4 regions of the Hylemonella sp. P2_B10 genome follow, and region 3 is predicted to be linked to each of the others. Evidence: predicted binding sites of a transcription regulator. Region 3 holds the regulator's gene; each other region holds the start of a gene.
The links. The regulator sigma-54, encoded in region 3, starts transcription at its own class of promoters, with help from an activator protein. The targets are predictions, from matches to a motif close to TGGCANGNAANCTGCTTT.

Region 1 (3,448 bases), on a different contig from region 3:
AACAGCGCCAAGAGACGAATCAAACTCGAGCCGGAAGTCCCAGTAATAAAAGTATGAGCTACTTTGCACATCACTGAATCCCGTAGTCACCCCCGCAACCTCGTTAGGCGCAGCTAAACCCGAAATTAGTACCGAGGTGATCGCATCCGAGGTCCAACTGAAGCTCAGGGTCTCCTGAAGGACGTTGGAACCGTCGTAAAAGTAAACGGTCGCCCCAAGTACCGTCCCTGCGCACGCGCCGCCCGCGTGAGGGCCCGCAGCAAGACTGAAGCACGTGTTATTGGGAATCAAGAAAGTAGCTTTGCCGTTCCACTGGTTGGGAGACAGAGGCGCCGTGAAAGGCGGATCAAAATCACCCGTGACAATCCCGGCTTGTGCTGAACCAACGGCACCCAGCAACCCCGCGATGACTACCATCGCGCCCAACACAGATTTCACAATGCGGTTGTTCATGATTTTCCTTTCAGCTGACAAATTTGTAAGTCCGCGCAACTATAAGCAAAAGTGATGCCATACGCGTCCGGACAATGTAAGTTACTGATTTAAATTGGAAAAATCCTGACCAATCGGTCTGACTTTCCAGACACCCCTGCCGATATGTAAGGAATACCGACACACAGTCCCACAGATTGCAGCAGGACAGCCTACAGGCTCAGCAGCCGCTCCGCAAAGTCCTCATTGGGCTCTATGCCCAGTCCGTCCCTGGACAGTTCCGGCTTGATGCCGTCGACGAAATACATCTCGATCTCGCCCTTGCCCTTGGCTTCCACCTTGCCGCGATATGTGCAGGCAAAGAAGTCCTTCACCTCGGCGTAGGTGGATGCCGAAATGTTCACCCGGCCCGGTTCGCCGCTGCTCTCCATGCGGCTGGCGATGTTCACCGTGTCACTCCAGATGTCATAGGCGAACTTGTGCTTGCCGATGATGCCGGCGATCACCTCGCCGGTGCTGATCCCCAAGCGGCAGTTCCAGTATTGCGAGCCGGTGATCTGCTTTTCCTTCAGCCGGCGCTGGATGAAGCGCTGCATGGCCAACCCGGCCAGCACGGCGTCCACCGGGTTGCTGCTGTTGGCGTGCGGGATGCCGCCGGCGCACATGTAGGCGTCGCCAATGGTCTTGATCTTTTCCAGCCGGAAGCCGGCCACGATCTCATCGAAGTTGGTGAAGCAGTCGTTCAGCTCCTGGATCAGCTGCTCGGGCGTCATGGTCTCGGTCAGCGCGGTGAAGCCTTTGAAGTCGGTGAACAGCACCGAGACCTTCTTGTAGGTCTTCACCTGCACCTCGCCCTTGTTGCGCAACTCTTCGGCAATCTCGTAGGGCAGGATGTTCTGCATCAGCAGCTGGTTTTTCTCGCCTTCCCGGATCAGCCGGCCGGCCAGCGATTTAAGGATGCCCAGCGTGATTTCCAGGTTGCCCAGCAGCTTGTCCTTGAACACCTGGGCCGGCAGCTTGTACAGGCTGCAGGCCTCCATGGTGGTGATGGAGGCGGTGCGCGGCTCGCCCAGCAGCAGCGCGAATTCACCAATGATGGTGGGTGCGGCCATTTCGCGTATCACCAGGTCGCCCAGGTGCACGCGAAGCTTGCCGCTCTTCAGGATGTACAGCGCATCGGGCTGGTCGCCCTGGCGTATCAGCAGGTGCTCGGGTGGCACCTGGATCTCGTCCAGGTCGCGGGCGATCTGGTCCAGCAGCGCGTGCGGCACCTGCGAGAACACCGCGATTTTTTCAAGCTCCTGGATTTTCTCGTCGTTCATTGCCCGTTATCCCCGGCACCAGAATTGGCTGGAGCCGAGAGTATCGCACCCCTGGATGGCAGTGGCACAACGGCAACCCCGCATTGAGCGGGCACGCAAGTTGCATCACAATGGGCGGCACAGCCACACCCCGCCCACCATGGAACTCACCCCCCGCGAAAAAGACAAGCTGCTGATCTTCACCGCCGCGCTGCTGGCCGAGCGCCGCCGCGCCCGCGGGCTGAAGCTGAATTACCCCGAGTCGGTGGCCCTGATCAGCGCCGCCGTGATGGAGGGCGCGCGCGACGGCAAGACCGTGGCCCAGTTGATGAGCGAGGGCCGCACGGTGCTGACCCGTGCCGACGTGATGGACGGTGTGCCCGAGATGCTGCCCGACATCCAGGTCGAGGCCAGCTTCCCCGATGGCACCAAATTGGTCACCGTCCACCAGCCCATTGCGTGAATGCGGCCAGACGCGCATCACCCCCCATCCATAACAAACCCCAGGAGCCAAGCTACGCCATGAAGCCCATCCGCCCCACCCCCCTGATCGTCGCCGCCCTGGTGCTGGCAGCCAGCACGGCTGCCTTGGCCCACCCCGGCGCAGACGCCGGCAGCCACCACGGCTTCAGCTTCCTGGATGGCCTGCTGCACCCGCTGACCGGGCCAGACCACCTGGCCGCCATGCTGGCCGTGGGCCTGTGGAGCGCGCTGGCGGCGCGCGGCCGGGCGATGTGGCTGGCGCCGCTGGCCTTCATGGCCATGCTGCTGTTGGGCGCCTTGGCGGCGCTGGCCGGCGTGAATCTGCCGGGCGTGGAGCCGGCCATTGCCGCCTCGCTGCTTGTGCTGGGCTTGCTGGTGGCCACGCGCCAGCAGTTGCCGGCTGCGGCCGGCGCGCTGCTGGCGGGCGGCTTCGCGCTGTTCCACGGCCTGGCCCATGGTGGTGAATTCGCCATCGGCGGCAACCCGGTGCCGGCGCTGGCCGGCATGCTGCTGGCCACCGGCGCGTTGCATGCGCTGGGCCTGGGCCTGGGCCTGCTGATGCGCCGGCGCAGCGTGGGGTGGCCGCGCGCAGCCGGCGCGGCCGTGGCGCTGCTGGGCGGCACGCTGCTGGCGCAGATGTTCTGAAAAAAGTACAAGAAGCCACCGCACAAGGAACCCGCCCATGATCCCCGGCGAACTGATCACCGACGGTGCCGACCACCCGCTGAACCCGGGCCGGCGCACCGTCACCCTGGTGGTGCGCAATACCGCCGACCGGCCCATCCAGGTGGGCTCGCACTACCACTTTGCCGAAACCAATGGCGCTTTGGGCTTTGACCGCGCCGCAGCGCAAGGCATGCGGCTGAACATCGCCTCCGGCACGGCGGTGCGCTTCGAGCCCGGCCAGCAGCGCACGGTGGAGCTGTGCGACTACGCCGGTGCGCGTGCCGTCTACGGCTTTCGCGGCCTGACCATGGGGCCGCTGAACGGCACCGCCTCACCCACAGCCGCCGCGCAAGGAGAAGCCTGATGGCCCACATTGGACGGCGCGCCTACGCCGAAATGTTCGGCCCCACCGTGGGCGACCGCATACGCCTGGCCGACACCGAGCTGCTGATCGAGGTGGAGGCTGACTACACCTTGCGCGCCGGTGGCTACGGCGAAGAGGTGAAATTCGGCGGCGGCAAGACCATTCGCGACGGCATGGCGCAAAGCCAGCGCACCCGCTTTCA
Region 2 (3,448 bases), on a different contig from region 3:
ACGAGCTGGGGCGCCAGTACCAGATCAAGCCGTGGACCGGCTTCGCCACGCTGTACGGCACCCGGCGCCTGGTCAATGCCGCGCAACAGGAAATGAAAGCCACGCTGTCCGGCATGGCCAGCCGCATGATGTTCCTGACGCCAGGCCGTGCCCAGACCCTGTCCCAATTGGCCCGGTGGATACCCGGCGCCATGGGTCAGCGCCTGGGCAGCATGACCGGCACCCTGGCCCAGTCCCTGCAATTGGTGGCTGGCCGACCCAACGAGACCGCGCTGCCGCTGGCCTATTGGCGCAACCCCAACGGGCAGCAGGGCGACCTGAAAAACCCCGGCAAGGATGGCTGCGGCCTGACCTGGTACGCCCCGCTGGTGCCGATGCGGCCCAAGGACGTGCGCGCCTATGTCAATATGGTGAAGGAAATCACCCCCCGGCACGGCATCGAGCCGCTGATCACCTTCACCACGCTGAGCGACCGCCTGTTCGACAGCACCGTGCCGCTGGTGTTTGAGCGCCAACGCCCCGAGGCGGTAGCCGCCGCCGCCGCTTGTTATAAAGAGCTGTTCGAGACCGGCCGAGCCAAGGGCTGGTTCCCCTACCGGGTGGGCGTGAACACCATGAAGACGCTGGTCAGCCTGCAAAGCGACTCCAAGACCTTCCAGGACCGGCTGCGCAAGGACCTGGACCCGCACGACATCATGGCGCCTGGGCGTTACCGCTGAGACCCAAGCCTGTCGGACAAATTTACAGCCCCTTGCCGCCCCCATCCCATAAATTCTCGGCATTGAAAATAAATCGTTAAAAATCAACAGCTTACAGACCATCTCCAAACCTGGCACGGTCTCTGCTTATTGTCTTGCGTACGGGGCTAAACCAGTCCTTCTACAGTGTTCCAAACCTCAAGGAGTTCATCATGAAGTTGTTTAAGAAAGTGCTTGCCGGGGTTGCTGTAGCAGCGGCCATGGCCACCTCCGCTCACGCGGCTTTGAATAATGTCGGTGGCGTCATCTGGGATCCGAATTCGGCCAGCGACTTCACTGGCACCAGCGCCAACGTGACCCAAACCATGGCTGGCGACGGCTCGCTGTCCGGCTACGGCTACATCACCCAGCTGAACGGCCAGAACGTGGGCTTTTTCTGCCCCGGTTGCGAACTGACCATCAAGTACTACGGCTTCGCCCCCAACGGCGGCCTGAACTACACCAACGGCACCATTGAAGTCTACGTTGACTACTCGCCCGACACTGCAGCCGGCACCAACCTGACGAGCGCCAACACGCAAGACGGCTCGCTGTGGCTGGTCCTGAGTGGTCACAACCTGGCTGCTTTCGGTGGCTCGTCGCTGTTTGGCGCTTCTGCCCCCGGCAGCCTGACCGGTCAAGGTTATCTGGACGCGACCGGTGGCATGGCCCAAGCCGCTTTCAACACCGGCACCAAGTTCGATGGCGCTGACTTCGGTTTCACGACCGGTTTCTCGGCCTTCCTGAGCTTCCCGGACCAAGCCATCAACGGCACGGTGACCTTCAACGGTGACAGCGTCCAAGTTCCGGAACCCGAGTCGCTGGCTCTGGTCGGTCTGGGTCTGCTGGGTCTGGTCGGCATCCGCCGTCGCAAATCCGCGTAATCAGAACTGTCGGTTCTTTTTACAGACAAAAAGTCCGCTTCGGCGGACTTTTTTTTGGCGATCCCGAAATCACAAGGGGATTGCGAGGACGCATGAAGACCATGGCGGGCCTCTGCCACCGCATAAAATCACCCCCATGACCAAGGTATTGATGGTGTGCATGGGCAATATCTGCCGCTCGCCTATGGCGCAGATGGTCGCCCAGCACATGGCACGGTCGCTGCCAGCCGGGGGCGATGCGGGCTGGCGGCAACTGTCGTTCGATTCGGCCGGCACACATGCCCACCACATCGGCCAGGCCGCCGATCCGCGCGCCAAGGCCACCCTGGAACGCCACGGTTACAAGGTAGGCAAGGCCCGTTCACGGCGAATCACGGAAAAAGACTTCGCCCACTACGACCTGATCGTGGCCATGGACAGCGCCAATCTCAGCGCCTTGAAGCGCCTGTGTCCAACCGAGCATGCAGGCAAGCTGCACAAGCTGTTGGATTTTGCTGACGGTTTGTCAGAAACAGACGTGCCGGACCCATACTACGGCAATGAAGCAGGCTTTGAGCGTGTGCTGGATCTTTGCGAAGTGGGCGTGCGTGGCTTGCTCGGACGTCTGCAGCAGCAACGTCAAGCCCCGCAAGGCGCCGCCTGAGTGCAAGCACCGGGCATGCTGAAGCGCAGCACAATCCAGCGCACCATCGCCGTAGCGCGCCGGAAACTTGCCTGCGGCTTGGCCGTCATCCCGGCCATCTGCCTGGCTGTTATTTTCCTGCCGCTCCCGGTCATGGCCATTCCCGTGGACGAGCTGCCAGGCAATTTACCGGGCACCACGGCTGGCGAAATCACCCTGCATGTCAGTCCGGCGCAGGCAGATGCGTTGGCCATCATCGCGACCATGACCCCGGAAGACGCGCCACCAGGCGCCGATGCGCAGGAGCATGCAGCCTGGCTGGCCAACCATGAGCCTGATTTCCGCGCCATTGCAGGGATGACAAACTTGCCCAGCGACGAGGGTAGCAGCGCCGGGCTGGCCAAGAAAGTCGCCGCGATGGACCGTGGTGACACCAATGCCGCAGACAAATCCGAAAGTGACGACAACAATCTGGCCGACATTGTGGGTGTGGCGGCGTTGGCGGTGCTGGCGGTGGGTGTGATCATCCGGTACTCTGCCCGCCGTAGCCGCCGTCGGCGCAGTGGCGCCAAACCATCGGCCGCCCCTGTGGCAAGCGCAAGCAGCGGCAGACGGCGTGAGCGCGTGCGTATCCGCAAGCCCATTTGACGCCGGGCCTGCCAGTTGCCGGTTGTGGAGAACCGCCGCGCAACCAGCCCCGAAAACCAGTAACCCGTTACGCAGAGCCCTTGCCGTAATACTCACAGTACCAATGGACAAACCTGGCTACTCCGTCCTTCAGGGGCGTAGCGGGCACAAACTCAATCCATTCGCCCAGCGCCTCGGTGCTGGCATAAGTCGCCGGCACATCACCGTCCTGCATGGGCAGCAAACGCTTTTCAGCCGTCTTGCCGGTGGCCTCTTCGATACAGCCAATGAAGTCCAACAGCGGCACCGGCTGGTGGTTGCCGATATTGAACACCCGGTACGGCGCATTGCTGGTGGCCGGGTCTGCCAGCAGGGGGTCATAGCCGGGGTTTGCCGTTGCCGGCCGGTCCATCGCCCGCACCACCCCTTCAACGATGTCATCAATGTAGGTGAAATCGCGTTTCATGTCGCCGTGGTTGAACACGTCTATTGGCCGGCCTTCCAGAATAGCCTTGGTAAAGAGGAACAAGGCCATGTCCGGCCGACCCCACGGCCCGTACACCGTGAAGAAGCGCAAC
Region 3 (3,448 bases):
TGCGGTGGGCCACGTCGCTGCCGAAGATGATGGGCTCCACATCATGCGGGCGCACCACCTCGGCGTCGGCGGCATCTTGCCGGATGGCCTCCCACACGTGCGCCTGGAACGGCAGGTACTTCTCGAACGCGAAGCGCCGGCGTGAGCCAGGCGCCACGCGGCAGGCAATCTGCGCTGCCTCGATAGCGATAGTGCCGCTGCCGCAGCAGGGGTCGTACAACGGCGTGAGGTCACCCTCGCCGTCGGCCCAGCCGCTGGCGGCAATCATGGCGGCGGCCAGCGTCTCTTTCAACGGCGCCTCACCCTTGTCTTCGCGCCAGCCGCGCTTGAACAGCGGCTCGCCCGAGGTGTCGATGTACAGCGACAGCGTGTCGGTGGTCAGGTGCGCGTAGATGCGCACGTCGGGCCAGGTGGTGTTGACGTCGGGCCGCACGCCGCCGGCCTTGGCGCGGAAGCGGTCGCACACCGCGTCCTTGATCTTCAAGGCGGCGAAATTCAGGCTGGTCAGCGGGCTGTGCTGGGCTGTCACCTCGACCTTGATGCTTTGCTTGGGCGTGAACCAGATCTCCCAGGCCACCTGGCTGGCGGCCTCGTAGAGGTCGTTCTCGTTGCGGTAGGGCGTGTGGGACAACTGCACCAGCACGCGCTGGGTAAGACGGCTGTGCAGATTCAACAGCAGGGCGTCACGCCAGGAAGCGTTCAGCGACACACCGCCGCGCCGCTTGTCCAGCGCCTCGGCGGGCAGGCCAGTGATGAAGCCGGCCTCGGCCAGCAGGTAGTCCTCGACGCCAGCGGCGCAAGGCAGAAACAATTGCAACTGGTTCACGGGGAGATCCCTTGGCGGCGCTTACAGCGCCTTGCGCAAGTTGGTAGGCGCTATGCGCAGGCTTTCGCGGTACTTGGCCACGGTGCGGCGCGCGCACTCGATGCCCTGCTCCTTCAGCATGTCGGACAGCTGGCTGTCGCTCAGCGGCTTCTTCGGGCTTTCGGCCGCCACAAATTGCTTGATCAGCGCGCGCACCGCAGTGCTGGAGGCATTGCCACCCGATTCGGTGCCCAGCGCCGAGCCGAAGAAGAACTTCAGCTCGAAGGTGCCGAACGGTGTGGCCATGTATTTGGCGGTGGTGACGCGGCTGATGGTGGATTCGTGCAGCCCCAACTCATCCGCGATCTCGCGCAACACCAGCGGGCGCATGGCCAGTTCGCCATGGGTGAAGAAGTTCTTCTGCCGTTCCACGATGGCGGTGCTGACGCGCAGGATGGTGTCGAAGCGCTGCTGGATGTTCTTGATGAACCAGCGCGCCTCCTGCAGGCGCTGCTGCAAGGCGGCGTAGTTGGAGGCTTCCCGGCCGCCGCCCTTGTGCTGCTTCAGGGCATTGGCATAGATGTCGTGCACGCGCAGCTTGGGCATCACGTCGGGGTTCAGCAGCACGCGAAAGCGCGCCTGCGCGCCATTGCTGATCTTGGTGACCAACACATCGGGCACCACCACGTTGCGCTCCACATCGATGAAGCGGCGGCCCGGCTTGGGCTCCAGGCGGGCGATCAGCGCGATGGCGTCGCGCACGGCGGCGTCGTTGCAACCGCACAGCTGCACCAGGCGCTTGACGTCGCGGCGCGCCAGCAGGTCGATGGGTTGCTCGCAGACGCGCAGGGCCAGCGCCACCGCCATGGCGGTGGGCACGTCCAGGCGAATGTTGCGCTGCATGGCGTGCAATTGCAGGCTCAGGCACTCGGCCAGGCTGCGCGCGCCCACGCCGGCCGGCTCCAGGTTGTGCAGCAGGCTCAAGGCCATGGTGAAGCTGTGCACCAGGTTTTCCACCTGTTCCTCGTCGCCACCGGCCAGGCCGCGTGCCAGGTCTTCCAGCGGGTCTTCCAGGTAGCCGTCGTCGTTCAGCGACTCGATCAGGAAGCGCAGCGCGGCACTGTCGGCCTCGCTCAGGCGCAGCGCCAAGGCCTGGCGGTGCAAATGTGTTTGCAGCGACTCCTGGCTGCGCGCCAGCTCACCGGCATCGGCGTCTTCGTCGCCGTTCAGGTTGTTGCCGTGGGCCTTGGCGTCGCCGCCCCACTCGCCGTCGTCGGGCGACATGTCCAGCGTGCCGTCGCCCTCCCAATCCTGGCCGTCGTCGGCGGTCAGCGGCGTCGCTTCGTCATTGGTCGTGGTGGAGGTGGAACTGTCGGTGTACTCTGTCGCGGCGCCGCTGGCGGCGAACTCGGCGTCGCGGTCGTCCTCACGCACGGGCGTGTCGACCTGGGCGATGCCGAAGTCGCTGCCCGGCGCCTCGTCATGCGCCAGCTCCAGGAAGGGGTTGTCGTCCAGCATCTGGTCGACTTCCTGGCTCAGCTCCAGCGTCGACAACTGCAGCAGCCTGATGGACTGCTGCAGCTGTGGCGTCAACGCCAGGTGCTGCGATATCTTGAGCGAGAGACCGGGTTTCATCACATTTTGAAGTGTTCGCCCAGATACACACGCCTGACATCGGCGTTGTCCACGATCTCGGAGGGTGTGCCCTGGGCCAGCACATGGCCGTCGCTGATGATGTAGGCGTGGTCGCAGATGCCCAGCGTCTCGCGCACATTGTGGTCGGTGATCAGCACGCCAATGCCGCGCCCCTTGAGGAAGCTGATGATGCGCTGGATCTCGATGACGGCGATCGGGTCGATGCCGGCAAACGGCTCGTCCAGCAAGATGAAACGCGGCTGCGTGGCCAGCGCACGGGCGATCTCCACGCGGCGGCGCTCGCCGCCGGACAGCGCCAGCGCCGGCGAATCGCGCAGGTGCTCCACCCGCAGTTCCTGCAGCAGGCTGGTCAAGCGGTGCTCGATCTCGGGCTTCTTCAATGGCTCGCCGGCCTCGTCGCGCTGCAGCTCCAGCACCGCGCGCACGTTGTCTTCCACATTGAGCTTGCGGAAGATAGAGGCCTCTTGCGGCAGGTAGCTCAGGCCCATGCGCGAACGCCGGTGTATGGGCATGTGCTCCACCGACTGGCCGTCGATGCGGATGTCGCCCGAGGTGGCACGCAGCAACCCCACGATCATGTAGAACGAGGTGGTCTTGCCGGCACCGTTGGGGCCCAGCAGGCCGACGACCTCGCCCTTGCCCACGGCCAGCGACACGTCCTTCACCACCTCGCGGCTGCCGTAAAACTTCTTCAGGTTGCGGGCTTCAAGGCGGCTGCCAGCGGCGCCCGCATCCACAGTGCCGCCCGTTGCGGGCACAGGAGAAGCCACCGTCACTGCTTGTCCCCGCTCAGCGAGGGGCTCGGCCGCAGCCGGACGCCGGAAGCGGCCGGCAGGGTGGGGGCTGCCGGCGTGGCTGGCGAACCGGGCGCCTGCCCGCTGGCGGCTTCGCCCTTGGGCGTCATCATCACACGCACGCGGCCACCGGGCTGCGGGACGCCGTTCTTCACCGTGGTGCCGTCGATGTTGAAACTGTCCTTGACGTTGT
Region 4 (3,448 bases), on a different contig from region 3:
CCCAATGATGGTGAGGTGCCGGTCGCTGCCGTGGCTGCCATCAGCAATCCCACCAAGCTGCGCTGGGGCCGGCTGCAGTTGCTCAACAGCTTCGGCTCGGACCTGTTGAACCTGCCCATGCAGTTGGTGGCACAGTATTACAACGGCAGCGCCTTCACCACCAACACCGATGACAGCTGCACGGCGCTGGCCACCAACAATGTGGCTGTGGTCAATCCCCAGGGCGGCATTGCCTCGGCCAGCGCCGTCACCGTGGCTGCGGCCGGCGCGTTGACCGCGGGGCGCGGTACGGTGACGCTGAACAAGCCCAGCAGCGCGCTGACCGGGATTGGCAGCGTGGACGTGGTGCTGAACCTGGGCAGCAGCGGCACCACCACCATCTGCCCACCCACGCAGACGCCGTCCCTGGCGGGCACCACCTCGGCCGCGCTCGGTTTCCTGAGTACCAACACCTGCGCCGCCTCGTCAGCCAACAGCAGCAGCTTTGACCGCAACCCGGCCGCGCGCGCGACCTTCGGCACCTACAAGAGCCCGCTGATCTTCCTGCGTGAAAATTACTGACAAGCGGTGGCAAAACTCTGTAAGCAAGTGTCAATGCACAGCGCAGTTTCCGGACGGCGCGCTATGCTTGTCTTATCGTCCCTGCAGGGATGAATGGTCCAAGACGGAAGGAGGTTTCCATGCTTGCACGATTGAACAAACTTGCTTTGGTGCTGTCGCTGGTGGGGGCGGTCGGCGCGGCCCACGCGGGTACGGTGGTGGTGTCGCTGAATCATCCAGAGACATTCAAGGACGCCGTGGATGCCCCCGGCCCTTACCCCACAGCCAGCTTGCAGGAACTGACCCTCTACCTGCAGCGGCTGGGGCAGAAGTACCTGCCTGCCGATCAAACCTTGTCCATCGAGTTGCTCGATCTCGATCTGGTGGGCAAGTTGCAGCCCTCGCGCCGCACCGTCAGCGGCTGGATACGGGTGGCCCGCAGCCCGCTGGATTGGCCGCACGCCAGGCTGCGCTACACACTGGTGTCCAATGGGCAGGTGCTCAGGAGCGGTGAAGAGTCCATTTCTGACATGGCCTTTGTCAGCCATATCGGCATCTACGGCGCTGACCCGCTGCGCTACGAAAAGCACATGCTGAACGACTGGTTCCGCGCCCGCTTTGTCAGCGGGGTACCCGCCAAGTCCTGAGCAACAAAAAAGCCCCGCGTCCCGGGGCTTTTTTGTGAGTGACGGGGCCTCAGACAGGCTTGGCCGTCCTGCGCCGCAGCAAGCCTGCAGCAGCCAGGCCCAGGCCGATCAGCGCCAGGGAGCCGGGCTCGGGCACATCGACGCTGGCTTCTCCGTTCACGCCGCCAGTCCTGATCAACCGGGCGGCTTCGCACAGCGGATCGTCACCTGCCATGCACTCGCCATTGGTCGAGCCGGCAAAGGACAAGCCCATGGGGCCGCCCGCATTGGTCAGCGCGCCGGTGAAATCCAGGTCGAAAAAACGGCTCAGGTCGTTGGCTTCCCAGGTGAACTCGTTGCCGGCAATGAATTTGTTGAGGAACAGCGTGCTGTTCGAATTGTCGTAAGTGAACGGCGTGGTGAAGAGGCCATCGCCCGCCGTTGTGGTGATGCTGAACGTGGACAGGCTGCTTGTCGACGAGTTCCAAGCGCTGTCCCAGGTGAAGGTGCCGCTGGCGGTTGCGCCATCGCCAAAGGTGGCGTTCACGGTCCAGGTGACGGGTGATGCCTGTGCGGACAGAGCCGCAGCAGCCAAGGCGCAACTGGAAAGGAGTTTCTTGAAGACGGATTTCATGGTGTGCCCAACTTGCATTTGCTCGATACTAAGCAAATTTCGCGCCATGAGAGCTAACCTTATGATATATAAAGGTTAAATGGCAATTTGAGCAAACCTTCTGTTAAATTATCCGACACCCTGTGCCAAGGCTGATAATGGCCGCGGGGCGGCTGTGTCAACGGTCACTTTTGCAGTTGTTGGTTGAAAAAGGCGAAAAAGTCATCCGGCGGCAGCGGCCTGCTGAAATAGAAGCCCTGCACCTCATCGCAACCCCGCTCGCGCAGGAATTCCAGCTGCCCCTCGGTTTCCACCCCCTCGGCAATGGTCTGCATGTCCAGGCTGGCGGCCATGCCGATGATGGCGCCGACGATGGCCTTGTCTTCCGGGTCGTCGGTGATGTCGCGCACGAAGGACTGGTCGATTTTCAGCTTGTAGACCTGGAATTTTTTCAAATAGCTGAGCGACGAGTAGCCGGTGCCAAAGTCGTCAATGGACATGCGCACGCCGCGCTCATGCAGCTTGTTCATCACCGCAATGGCGCCCATCGGGTCGGTCATGGCCACGCCCTCGGTCAGCTCCAGCTCCAGCAGGTGCGGCGGCAATTGCTCCTCGGCCAGGATGCGCGCCACCAGTTCGGGCAAGTCGGCATGGCGAAACTGCACCGATGACAGGTTCACCGCCACCGTGATGGGCGGCATGCCGGCGTCCAGCCAGCTTTTCAGCTGGCGCACCGCGTTGCGCAGCACCCATTCGCCGATCGGCAGGATGACGCCGGTGGTTTCCGCGATGGGGATGAATTCGCCCGGCGACACCATGCCCAGTTCTGGGTGTTGCCAACGCAGCAACGCCTCGGCACCGACGACGCGGCCGGTCTTCAGCGACACCTGGGGCTGGAAGTGCAGCCGCAGTTGGTCGCGCTCCAGCGCCCGCCGCAGCGCGTTTTCCAACTGCAGCATGCGCGCGGACTGGGCCTGCATCTCGCCGGTGAAGAAGCGGTAGGCGTTGCGGCCGTCGCGCTTGGCGCGGTACATGGCGATGTCGGCGCAGCGGCACAGGGTGTCGAAGTCAGCGCCGTCGGCCGGGTACAGCGCCACGCCCATGGACGGCGTCACGGTGAGCTCGTGATGGCCGATCTGGAACGCCTGCGCCGTCAACTCCAGCACCTTGCCCGCCACGTGGGCCGCGCCTTGCGCGTCCGTGCCGGGCAGCACCAGGATGAATTCGTCGCCGCCCAGGCGCGAGACGGTGTCTTGCTCACGCACAGCGGTGCGCAGGCGGTTGGCCAGCGCCACCAGCAGCTCGTCGCCTACGCGGTGGCCCAGCGAGTCGTTGACGTTCTTGAAATGGTCCAGGTCCAGGAACAGCAGCGCCACCGGCTCACCGCTGCGCTGGGCAATGCTCAGCGCCATGTTGCCGCGCTCGGCCAGCAGCGCCCGGTTGGGCAGGCCGGTCAGCGTGTCGTAGTGGGCCAGCTGCTGGATGCGCGCCTCGGCCACCTGCTGCTCCATGATCTTCTGCTCCAGCGCCTGCACCGTGCGGCTGAGTTGCTGGGTGCGCTCGGCCACCATCTGCTCCAGCTCGTCCTTGGCCCTCACCAGTGCGGCCTCGGCGTTCTTGCGCGCGCTGATGTCCATGGTGATCCAGATCGAGCCGCGCGACAGATCCT

Region 1: a site for sigma-54 is predicted at 1,844-1,861, ahead of AC1DX2_RS11875 (urease subunit gamma). Genes of this name have one in related genera too.
Region 2: a site for sigma-54 is predicted at 831-848, ahead of AC1DX2_RS20615 (PEP-CTERM sorting domain-containing protein). Genes of this name have one in related genera too.
Region 4: a site for sigma-54 is predicted at 1,830-1,847, ahead of AC1DX2_RS04610 (PEP-CTERM sorting domain-containing protein). Genes of this name have one in related genera too.

The regions. Positions count from the first base shown of each region.
Region 1 is NZ_JBFUDE010000002.1:877,324-880,771, forward strand. Features, by position in the region: gene AC1DX2_RS11865 (PEP-CTERM sorting domain-containing protein) at 1-453, opposite strand, end outside; gene AC1DX2_RS11870 (adenylate/guanylate cyclase domain-containing protein) at 645-1,754, opposite strand; gene AC1DX2_RS11875 (urease subunit gamma) at 1,894-2,196, shown strand; gene AC1DX2_RS11880 (HupE/UreJ family protein) at 2,256-2,861, shown strand; gene AC1DX2_RS11885 (urease subunit beta) at 2,899-3,246, shown strand; gene ureC (urease subunit alpha) at 3,246-3,448, shown strand, end outside.
Region 2 is NZ_JBFUDE010000004.1:605,636-609,083, forward strand. Features, by position in the region: gene AC1DX2_RS20610 (FAD-binding oxidoreductase) at 1-719, shown strand, start outside; gene AC1DX2_RS20615 (PEP-CTERM sorting domain-containing protein) at 959-1,621, shown strand; gene AC1DX2_RS20620 (low molecular weight protein-tyrosine-phosphatase) at 1,758-2,264, shown strand; gene AC1DX2_RS20625 (hypothetical protein) at 2,280-2,891, shown strand; gene AC1DX2_RS20630 (NAD-dependent epimerase) at 2,959-3,448, opposite strand, start outside.
Region 3 is NZ_JBFUDE010000007.1:165,805-169,252, forward strand. Features, by position in the region: gene AC1DX2_RS25190 (THUMP domain-containing class I SAM-dependent RNA methyltransferase) at 1-826, opposite strand, end outside; gene AC1DX2_RS25195 (RNA polymerase factor sigma-54) at 848-2,440, opposite strand; gene lptB (LPS export ABC transporter ATP-binding protein) at 2,440-3,231, opposite strand; gene lptA (lipopolysaccharide transport periplasmic protein LptA) at 3,234-3,448, opposite strand, start outside.
Region 4 is NZ_JBFUDE010000001.1:951,461-954,908, reverse strand. Features, by position in the region: gene AC1DX2_RS04620 (DUF6701 domain-containing protein) at 1-561, shown strand, start outside; gene AC1DX2_RS04615 (DUF3016 domain-containing protein) at 681-1,187, shown strand; gene AC1DX2_RS04610 (PEP-CTERM sorting domain-containing protein) at 1,237-1,800, opposite strand; gene AC1DX2_RS04605 (sensor domain-containing protein) at 1,965-3,448, opposite strand, start outside.